2 regions of the Kitasatospora viridis genome follow, and region 2 is predicted to be linked to the other one. Evidence: riboswitches for the same ligand, from Rfam matches in the RefSeq annotation. Region 2 holds a riboswitch; the other holds the start of a gene.
The links. Region 2 has a riboswitch for cyclic di-AMP ahead of FHX73_RS47420 (transglycosylase family protein). Riboswitches for the same ligand answer to the same signal wherever they lie in the genome.

Region 1: linked by a shared signal. The riboswitch ahead of FHX73_RS46740 (aggregation-promoting factor C-terminal-like domain-containing protein) and the one ahead of FHX73_RS47420 (transglycosylase family protein) in region 2 are both predicted to bind cyclic di-AMP.

Annotation. Positions count from the first base shown of each region.
Region 1 is NZ_VIWT01000003.1:702,366-707,359, reverse strand. It holds gene FHX73_RS33795 (LLM class flavin-dependent oxidoreductase) at 1-412, opposite strand, end outside; gene FHX73_RS33790 (MarR family winged helix-turn-helix transcriptional regulator) at 548-970, shown strand; gene FHX73_RS46740 (aggregation-promoting factor C-terminal-like domain-containing protein) at 1,088-1,993, opposite strand; cyclic di-AMP (ydaO/yuaA leader) riboswitch at 1,997-2,159, opposite strand; gene FHX73_RS33780 (serine hydrolase domain-containing protein) at 2,386-3,774, opposite strand; gene FHX73_RS33775 (pseudouridine synthase) at 4,020-4,943, shown strand; gene FHX73_RS33770 (pyridoxine/pyridoxamine 5'-phosphate oxidase) at 4,947-4,994, shown strand, end outside.
Region 2 is NZ_VIWT01000005.1:170,000-174,993, reverse strand. It holds gene FHX73_RS37400 (MarR family winged helix-turn-helix transcriptional regulator) at 79-510, opposite strand; gene FHX73_RS37395 (SRPBCC family protein) at 672-1,115, shown strand; gene FHX73_RS37390 (PPOX class F420-dependent oxidoreductase) at 1,137-1,562, opposite strand; cyclic di-AMP (ydaO/yuaA leader) riboswitch at 1,801-1,970, shown strand; gene FHX73_RS47420 (transglycosylase family protein) at 1,976-3,001, shown strand; gene FHX73_RS37380 (YchJ family protein) at 3,061-3,531, shown strand; gene FHX73_RS37375 (NUDIX domain-containing protein) at 3,600-4,103, shown strand; gene FHX73_RS37370 (isocitrate lyase/PEP mutase family protein) at 4,114-4,992, shown strand.

The sequences.
Region 1 (4,994 bases), on a different contig from region 2:
TGACCGGCGGGCCGGACCAGAGCGCGCGCAGCAGCTCCAGCGCCTCGTCGGTGCGGGCGCCGCGGTGGCGCACCTCCAGCCCGAGCGCGGCGAACTCCGCCGGGTCCCAGCCGGTGCCGACGCCGAGGGTGAACCGGCCGCCGGAGATCACGTCCAGGGCGGCGGCCTGCTGGGCGACCACCAGGGGGTGGCGGTAGGGCAGGGCCAGGATGCTGGTGGCCAGCCGGATCCGGGCGGTCGCGCCGGCCACCGCGGCGAGCGTGATCAGCGGGTCGAGGTTGGCGCCGCCCTCGCTGGCCAGCAGGTGGTCGGACATCAGCAGGTAGTCGAGGCCGAGCTGCTCGGCCCGCAGTGCGGTCTGCAGCACCGCCCCGCCCCCGTGGGCCCGCCAGCGCGGGGGCTCCAGTGACACGCCCAGTTGCATCCGTCCGCCCTCCGCCGCGCAGTACGATCCGTTCCCGGCCACCCTAGACGTTGGCTCACGCTCCGTTAGGCACCATTCATGTTGTACTATGCAACTGAAATCCCCGTGACCAAGGAGACGTCGTTGTCCGGCCGAGACGCCTCGATCGAGACCATCCAGCGCGAGCTGACCGCGTTCGCCCGCCGGGCCCGGCACAAGGCCTCGCAGATGCACCCGGGGCTGACCCTGGTGATGTACAGCATGCTCGACCTGATGAACGAGCGCGGCGGCTGCCGGGCGGCCGACCTCGCCGCCCACTTCCTGCTCGACAAGTCGACGGTGAGCCGGCAGGTGAGCGCCCTGGAGAAGCTCGGGCTGGTCAGCCGCGAGGTCGACCCGGAGGACCACCGGGGCCAGATCCTGCGGCCCAGCGAGGCCGGGCTGGTGCTCCTGCGGGAGGCCTACGAGGTGCGGCGGCAGTCCTTCACCGAGCGGTTCACCGGGTGGAGCGACGCCGACCTCGCCGACCTGGCCCGCCACCTGGTCCGCTACGGCGAGGCGGACTGACGCCGGGTCAGCCCCGGCAACCGTGCCCCGAACGCGCCGTGGCCGCCCGGTCCGACGACGATGTCGGACCGGGCGGCCACGGGCCGAACGGGGTTCAGCGGTCGGCGATCACCGGGATCAGTACGCCGAGTGGGTCTGCCAGAACGCCCAGGCGGCGTTCGGGCTGCCGTAGGTGTCGTTCATGTACTGCAGCGCCCACTTGATCTGGGTCGCCGGGTTGGTCTGCCAGTCGGCGCCGGCCGAGGCCATCTTGTTGCCGGGCAGGGCCTGCGGCAGGCCGTAGGCGCCGGAGCTCGGGTTGGTCGCGGTGACGCTCCAGCCGCTCTCGTGGCTGATGATCTGGTCGAAGGAGGCCAGCTGGTCGGCCGGGACGATGGACGCGGCCAGCGCCTGCAGCGAGCCCGCCGAGGAGTCGGTCGAGGCGGTCACGGCGGTCTGGGCGGCCGGGGCCGACTGCTGCGAGGAGCCGCCGCCGGAGTTGCCCGAGTTGTCGGAGCCGGCGGAGTTGGCGGAGCTGGACGAGTCCGTGGCGGGCGCGGACTGCTGCTGCACCGGGGCGCTCTGCTGCTGCACCGCCGGGGCGGCGGCCTGCTGGTGGCCACCCAGCGACAGGTGCTGGCCGGGGAAGATCATGTTCGGGCCGTGCGGCAGCACCGACTTGTTCAGCTCGAACAGCGACTGCCAGCCGCCCTGCACGCTGTGCGAGGTGGCGATCTTGGACAGGGTGTCGCCGGAGACGACGGTGTAGGACGCGGGGGCGGCCTGCTGCTGGGCCACCGGGGCGGCCTGCGGGGCGGTGCGCACCGGCGCGGCGGCCTGCTGCACCGGGGCGGCGTGCTGGGCGGCGTGGTGGTGCTGCTGCACCGAGTGGTGCTGCGGCGCGCGGTGCTCGGGGGTGGCGGCGCTGGCGCCACCGGCGGCGATCAGCGGCAGACCGGCGCCGACACCGGCGAGGACGGCGACGGCGACCGCGCGCTTCATGGCGGCGCGGCTGGGCAGGGTGGGACGACCGTTGACGGACATCGTGCGTTTCCTCTCCCACGCCTACGAGGTGAGCTGTCGGATTCGGGCTGGAGTTGCCCGGCCGCGCTGAGCGCGGCTTCACCCCAAGCCCCGTCCGGACGGATCCGGACCGGGCGACTTACCTGTGGTTCCCCCGCCCCTGCTGCGGTGCTGGTGCACGTGCTCACTCGTTCCGGCAGCAGGGCTCGGCGTTCCGGAGAGCGAGGTTCGTGTGGAGACGAACGAGATGCACCGTAAACAGGCCGAAGGTCCTATCACAAGCGGATGTGAGGTGTCTCATGTTCGGCCGGGGGGCTCGACGGGAAGCCGAACGGGGCCGTCCGGACCGGACGACCCCGTGCCGCACGGGCCCCACGGGACCCCACGGATCGGGCCCCCGCGGCCCGCCCGGTTCAGCCCAGGTGCCAGCCCTTCGGGTCCAGCCCGCCGGGGACCACCCCGGCCGGACCGTACGGCTGCCGGGTCAGCACCAGGCCGCCCAGGTCGAGGTGCGAGAGCGAGCCGTCGACGGCCGGCACCATCCGCAGCGGCTCGCCGGCGAAGTAGCCGTCCTGCGCCGTCCAGCTGCCGTCCGCCTCGCGCTGGAACCTGGTCCGGCCGCCCGCCCGGCCCGCCTCCCGCAGCTCCAGCTCCCCGCAGGAGAGCAGGTGCAGGGTGAGCGGCGCCGGCCCCCAGAACCACGGCCCGGTCGCCGCCAGCAGCTCCGGCGCCACCTCGATGACGGGCCGCCAGGGCTCGGGGAACCGCGGCTCCTGCTCGGCGACGATCCGCACCAGGTCGGCGGCGACCGTGCCGGCGGCGGCACCTGACGTGGTGTTGGTCAGCGCGACCGCCGCCACGTCCTCCTCCTCGCAGACCCACAGGCCCGCCAGGAAGCCGGGCACCGAACCCGCGTGGCCGAAGAGCAGCCGCCCGTGCTCCCGGCGCAGCTGCAGGCCGAGCCCGTAGCAACTGGTCCAGTCGCCCTCCGGCGCGACCGCCGGGCGGCGCATCTCGGCCAGCGTCTCCGGCGCGAGCACCTTCTCGTTCCCGCCGCACAGGAACGCGGCGAACCGGATCAAGTCGGCGGCGGTGGACCAGAGTTGCCCGGCCGGCGCCATCGGCCCGGTGTCGGTGAGCGGCTCGGGCATCATCACGTCCGCCCACGGGTGCACCGCGAAACCGCCGGCGTGCGGGGCCTGCGGCAGCAGCGTGGTGCGGGTCATGCCCAGCGGCTCCAGCAGCTCCTGGCGCAGCACCTCCGCCCAGGGCTCCCCGCGCAGCCGCTCCACCAGCGCGCCGAGCAGCGCGTAGCCCGGGTTGGAGTAGCGGAACCGCTCGCCCGCCGGATAGCGGAACGGCTGCTCCTCCAGCAGCTCGCCGGGCTCGGGCCGGGCCGCCCAGTGGGCCCGCTCCCACCAGGGTCCGGGCGGTTCAGCGGTGAGCCCGGCCGAGTGGCCGAGCAGTTCCCGCACCGTCGCCCGGCCGGCCGCGGTGCCCGGCAGGTGCTGCTCCAGCGGGTCGGCCAGGTCGAGCAGGCCCTCGTCGCGCAGCCGCAGCACCAGCACCGCGGTGAAGGTCTTGGTGATCGAACCGATCCGGAACTGCACGTTGGCATCGGGCGCGTGACCCTCGATCATGCTGCGGGCCCCGGACCACACCAGCTGCCCGCCGCGCAGCACGGCACCGATCAGCGACGGCGCCCGGCCGTCCGCCTGACCGACGGCCACCCGGTGCAGGAGCGCCCGACGGGTCTGGGGCAGCAGTTCCAGGGACGGCAACTCGTCCGACACATCCGGCATCTGACCTCGCATTCGCAGCTGTGGGGTGGCCGACGTTCGACCTTACCCGGACCGGGCCGCGATGGCCCGGCAATATGCGGCTCACGGTCCGACCCGGCCCGTGGGGGGCGCGGGCGACGGCGGTCGGCGCCGCGCGTGTCGGGGTCGCCGAGGCCCGCGGAAGGCCGCCGCGGCCCGCAAGACCCGAGGTCCCGGACACCTACTGGTGTGCGCGGGGGGCGCGTGGCTGGCTAGGGTCAGCTCCCATGAGACGCCGCGGCACGCCCACCCCCGCCCCCCTGCCGCAACGCCGCGGGGTGGACCCGGTGCGGATGCGGCTGCCGCTGGACGGCGAGTGGGCCACCGTCGCCGAGTACCTGGCGCACCGGCTGCCCGCGCGGCTCGGCGAGCGGCTGGACGAGATGGTGCGCGGCGGCGAGATCGTCGCCACCGACGGCCCGATCGACGCCCGCACCCCCTACCGGCCCGGCACCAGCGTCTGGTTCCACCGCGACCTGCCGCCCGAGGTGCCGGTGCCGTTCCCGCTCGACGTGCTGCACCGCGACGAGCGGCTGGTGGTGCTGGACAAGCCGCACTTCCTGGCCACCATGCCGCGCGGCAGCCACGTGGTGGAGACGGCGCTCTCCCGGCTGCGCGACGAGCTGGACCTGCCCGCGCTGGTGCCCGCGCACCGGCTGGACCGGCTGACCGCCGGACTGGTGATGTTCGTCGCCGACCCGGCGGCCCGCGGCGCCTACCAGACGCTCTTCCGGGACCGGCTGGTGCGCAAGGAGTACCGGGCCGTCGCGCCCTACCGGGCCGACCTGGAGCTGCCGGTCACCGTGCGCAGCCGGATGGTCAAGGTGCCCGGCGAGCTGGCGGCGTGGGAGGAGCCGGGCGAGGTGAACGCGGTCAGCGAGGTCGAGCTGCTGGAGCGGCGCGGCGACCTGGCCCTCTACCGGCTGCTGCCGCACACCGGGCGCACCCACCAGCTGCGGCTGCACATGTGCTCGCTCGGCGTGCCGATCACCAACGACCCGATCTACCCGCAGGTGCTGCCGGCCACCGTGCCGGACGACTTCTCCGCACCGCTGCAGCTGCTGGCCGTCGGCCTGGACTTCACCGACCCGATCACCGGCCGCGAGCTGAGCCTGCGCTCGCGCCGCACCCTGAGCGCCTGGGAGGCGTGAGCGATGACGGACCGGCGCAGCGAACTGCGGGAGCTGCTGTACGCCCACCCG
Region 2 (4,994 bases):
CCGCACTCAGGCCTGGCCGCGGCACCGCGTTCAGGCCCGGCAGCCGGACCGCACCCAGGCCCAGCCACCGCACCGCATTCAGGCCTGGCCGCTCAGGTTGCGCTCCACCGCCGCCAGCAGCCGGACCAGCTCCGCGCACTCCTCGGGCGCCAGCCCCGCCAGGGTCAGCCGCTCCAACTCCTGCCAGAGCTCGCCCACCTGCTCGCGCAGCGCCCGGGCCGCCGCGGTGGGCTCCACGATCACCGCCCGCCGGTCGGCGGAGCTGCGGCTGCGACGGACGAAGCCGGCCTGCTCCAGCCGCTGCACCATCCGGGTCACCGTGGAGGCGTCCAGGCCCAGTTGCTCGATCAGCTCGCCCTGCGGGAGCGCCCCGCGCTCCCAGAGCAGCATCATCAGCAGCTCCTGCCCGGCGTGCAGCCCGGCACGCCGCAGCAGCCGCTCGGCGGCGGCCCGGTGCAGTCGGGCGACCCTGGCGATCGCATGGCTGGTGCTGTCAGTGGCGGCGCTCACACGGTGATTGTACGCACAAATGGATGCCCTCCAGGGCACCCTTCGGACCCTCGATTCTCCCTTGCCCTAAAAGGATCTTAAGCGTTTACTTGGCCGCACAAGCATTCGTGACAAGCATCCGCTGGTCTCCGACCGGCAGTCGATCCGAGGGGGCATCAGCCGTGCCGGAAATCAGTGCGAGCGTGCGGGTCAACGCGCCGGAGCGGGGCGGGGGAACCGTGCTGGACCGGGACGCCGTCTGGGCGGGCCTGCTGCGCAAGGCCGAGGACGCGACGCTGGTCGTCGCCGGGATGAGCTCGTGCCGGGTGCTGGAGCGGACCGGGCACGGTCTGGTCCGCGAGGTGGTGATCCGCGGCGAGCGGGTGCGCGAGGAGGTGCGCTTCGAGCCGAAGCGCCGGGTCAGCTTCCACCGCTCGGACGAGCGGGCCCGCTGGACGATCCACAACGACATCGAGGAGGACGCGGACGGCGAGCTGCTGCTCACCTTCCGCGCCGAGCTCGACCTCGGCGACGGCCCGGCCGACCCGGCCCGACTGGAGCGGGCACGGGCGGGCTACGTCGCGGCCATCGAGGCGACGTTGGCGCTCTGCCGGTCGGTCCGATGACCGGTCAGGGAGCCTGCTGGGTCACGGGGTCTGGCCGTAGTACCGCTCGACGTGCAGCGAGAGGCAGCGCCGCCGATCCTTGACCATGGTGGCGCGGAACTCGTCCCAGTCCGGGTGCTCCCCGTTGACCTGCCGGTAGAGGTCGACCAGTTCCTCCACCGCCGCGTCGTCCGGCTGCTGGGCGACGGCGGACAGCTCGGCGGTGCCCTCGGCGACCGCCCAGGTGAAGAAGTCCGCGCTGGTGACGTGCAGGCTGACCCGGGGGTCGCGCTCGGCGTTGCGGGCCTTGACCCGGTCGGCGGTGACCGAGATCCGCACCAAGTCCCGCTCGGGGTCGTAGCCGTAGAAGATGTTGGAGAGCTGCGGCCGCCCGTTCTGCTTCAGCGTCACCAGCACCCCCTGCTTCCCCGATGCGAACAGTTCCTTCATCCTCGCCTCGTCGGCCATGGAATCCTCCTGCGTCTCGGTGGCGCCTGCTGACCCGTCCAATACATCGCGCCCAATGCATCGCGCTCAGTACATCGCGCTCAGTACATCCCGCACGGACGATCCCTTCACCGACGTGATTCTGATGTGATGTTCGCGATGCGGGCTTGTTATCGAGCTGATCATCCGTCTATCGTCCCGTCAAGCCCATCCCTACGGGCTCACGGACGCGGCACGCCGAACCCTGCCCACCTCGTCCGTGCTTCCGACACCACGACTCGTCAGGGCAGGGACGGGGGACCCAGGTTCTCCACGCCGTCCCCACGGCTAGGGGTGAAGCCGACCGCCGGAGCGATCCGCGCGGCCGGCCGGGCCAACCTCACCGGCCCGAACCCGACAGCTCACCTCGCAGGCGTGCGGAGAGGGACACTCCCATGGTCTTTTCCGGACCGGGCCGCCACCGCCGCCCGACCCAGGCCGACCGGGCCGTCGCCACGGCCACCGCCCTGGGCGCGGGCCTCGCCCTGCCGCTGCTCGCGGCGACCGGCGCGCACGCGGCCCCCGCCACCACCTGGGACGCGGTCGCCCAGTGCGAGACCGGCGGGAACTGGACCATGGACACCGGCGACGGCTACTACGGCGGCCTGCACCTGACCGAGCGTCAGTGGGAGGCGCACGGCGGCGACCTGTTCGGCGCCGAGCCCTCGCACGGCACCAAGCAGCAGCAGATCAGCGTCGCCGAGGCGGTGCTGGCGTCCGACGGAGCGGGCGTCTGGGGCTCGTGCGCCGCCACGGCCGGCCTCACCTCGCCGGACGGCAGCACCACGCCGAGCGTCCCGGCTGCGCCGGCCTCGCCGTCCGCGCCGGCCGCTCCCGGCACGCCCGCCTCCCCGGGCAGCCCGGCCACTCCGCCCGCGCCGGGTACGCCTGTTGTGCCCGTTGTTCCTGTTACGCCTGTTGTGCCTGTGGTGCCGAGTGCGCCTGTCGCGCCGACCCCGTCCGGTGCGGTGTCCAACCCGGCGCCCGCGACCGGTGGCACGCCCTCCGGCGCGGCCACGCCGGGCACCCCCGCGCCGACGGCCGCCACCCCCGGCGCGCCCGCGTCCACCGTCCCGGCCCCGACCACCCCCGGCGCGACCCCGAGCGCCGCGCCCACCCCCGCGCCGAACACGCCGACCGCAGCGCCCTCCACGCCCGGCACCCCGACGCAGTCCGCGCCCCCGGTCGCGAACCCGGTGCCCGGTCCGGCCGTCCCCGGCCAGCCCGCGCCCGTCCCGACCACCAGCACCCCGGCCGCGCCCGGCGGCGACTACACCGTGGTCAGCGGCGACACCCTCTCCGGCATCGCCTACGGCCACCACCTGGACGGCTGGCAGCAGCTCTACCAGCAGAACAGCAGTGTGGTCGGTGGCAACCCGAACCTGATCTTCCCGGGCCAGCAGCTGCAGCTGCCCTCCTGACCGCCCGCGCGGCGGGCGGGCGGTGCGTGGGCGGTCCGACGGACCGTCACAATGGGGCCATGTCCCGACGCACCGCCCGCCCCGCCAAGCGCTCCACCCCCGCCCGGCCCAGCACTGCCGCCGCCGCCCAACCCGCCGCCGCGCTGCCGAAGGCCTGCCCCTGCGGCCTGCCCGCCGACTACGCCGACTGCTGTGGCAGGCTGCACCGGGGACTCGCCCGGGCGACCAGCGCCGAGCAGCTGATGCGCTCGCGCTACAGCGCCTTCGTCGTGCGGGACACCGCCTACCTGCTGCGCAGCTGGCACCCCGACACCCGGCCGGCCGAGCTGGAGCTCGGACCGGAGCCGGTCTGGGAGCGGCTGGAGATCCTCGGCAGCACCGAGGGCGGCCCGTTCCACACCGCGGGCACCGTGGAGTTCCGGGCCCACTTCCGCGAGCACGGGGTGGCGGGCAGCCTGCACGAGAACAGCCGGTTCCTGCGGCACGAGGGCGACTGGGTCTACCTGGACGGCGACCACACCGTCGACTGAGCCGCCGTCAACCGAGCCGCCGTCACCCCGCCCGTCCGTCAGCTCGTCCGCCTTTTCCAGGAGCCCCCATGGCCCAGCTCCCGCTCGCCGATCACCTGCGCACGCTGCCGCACGGCATCCTCTTCGGCCTGGTCCACTTCACCGACACCGCCGGCAACCCGCTGCTGATGGAGTCGGTCTACGACCCCGAGGTCTGGCAGTTCGTCGGCGGGAACATGGAGTTCGACGGCGAGCCGTGGCGCTGCGCCCGGCGCGAGGTGCTGGAGGAGACCGGGCTGGTACTGCCGGCCGAACCGGTCCCGCCGCTGCTCGCACTCGTCTTCCGGCCCGCCGCGGACGGCTGGCCGTTCCGGGTCGGCGTGGTCTTCGACGGCGGGGAGCTCTCCGCCGAGCAGTTGGCCGGCCTGGTGCTGGACCCGGCCGAGCACGCCGACCACGCCGTCCGTCCGCTGGCCGAGTGGCGCACCGTGCTCGGCCCCGAACGGCTGGCGCTGCTGGAGGCCGTGGTCGAGGCCCGCCGCACCGGCCGGGCCGCCTACCTGCACGTGCCGCACCCGCGCAATCCGAGCTGAGAGGACCACCGTGTCACCGATCACCGAGGACCAGCACCGCGAGGACCAGCACCGCCGGGCGCTGGAGTTCCGCCGGCTGCACGAGGCCCAGGAGCCCTTCGTCATCCCGAACGCCTGGGACGCCGGCACCGCCCGGCTGCTCACCGGGCTCGGCTTCGCGGCGATCGCCTCCACCAGCGCCGGGCTGGCGCACAGCCTCGGGCGCAGCGACGGCGCCAACCTGGTGAGCCGGGACGAGGTGCTGGCCAACGCCCGCGAACTGGCCGCCGCGACCCACCTGCCGGTCTCCGCCGACCTGGAGAGCGGCTACGGCGCCGACCGGGAGCAGATCGCCGAGACCATCCGACTGGCCGCCGCGGCCGGCCTGGTCGGCGGCTCGATCGAGGACGCGACCGGCGACCCGGACGCCCCGCTGCACACGTTCGCGGAGGCGGTGGGCCGGGTCCGGGCGGCGGTGCTGGCCGCGCGGGAGCTGGACTTCCCGTTCACGGTCACCGCGCGAGCGGAGAACTTCCTCTACGGCCGGCCCGACCTCGACGACACCATCAGGCGGTTGCAGGCCTTCGAGGAGGCGGGCGCGGACGTGCTCTTCGCCCCCGGACTGCCGGACGCCGAGGCGGTGCGGGCGGTCTGCGCCGCGGTCGACCGGCCGGTGAACGTGCTGGTCGCGGGCCCGCTGCTGGAGCTGACGGTCGATCGGCTCGGCGAGCTGGGCGTGCGGCGGATCAGCCTGGGCTCCGGGCTCTCCCGGCTGGCGTTCACCGCCACCATGAACGCCGCCCGGACCATCCGGCACACGGGCTCCTTCGCCCCGCTCACCGAGGCGCTGCCGTACGGCTCGGTCAACGCGCTGCTCGCACCGCAGGACGGTGGGCCGGGCACGGAGTAGCG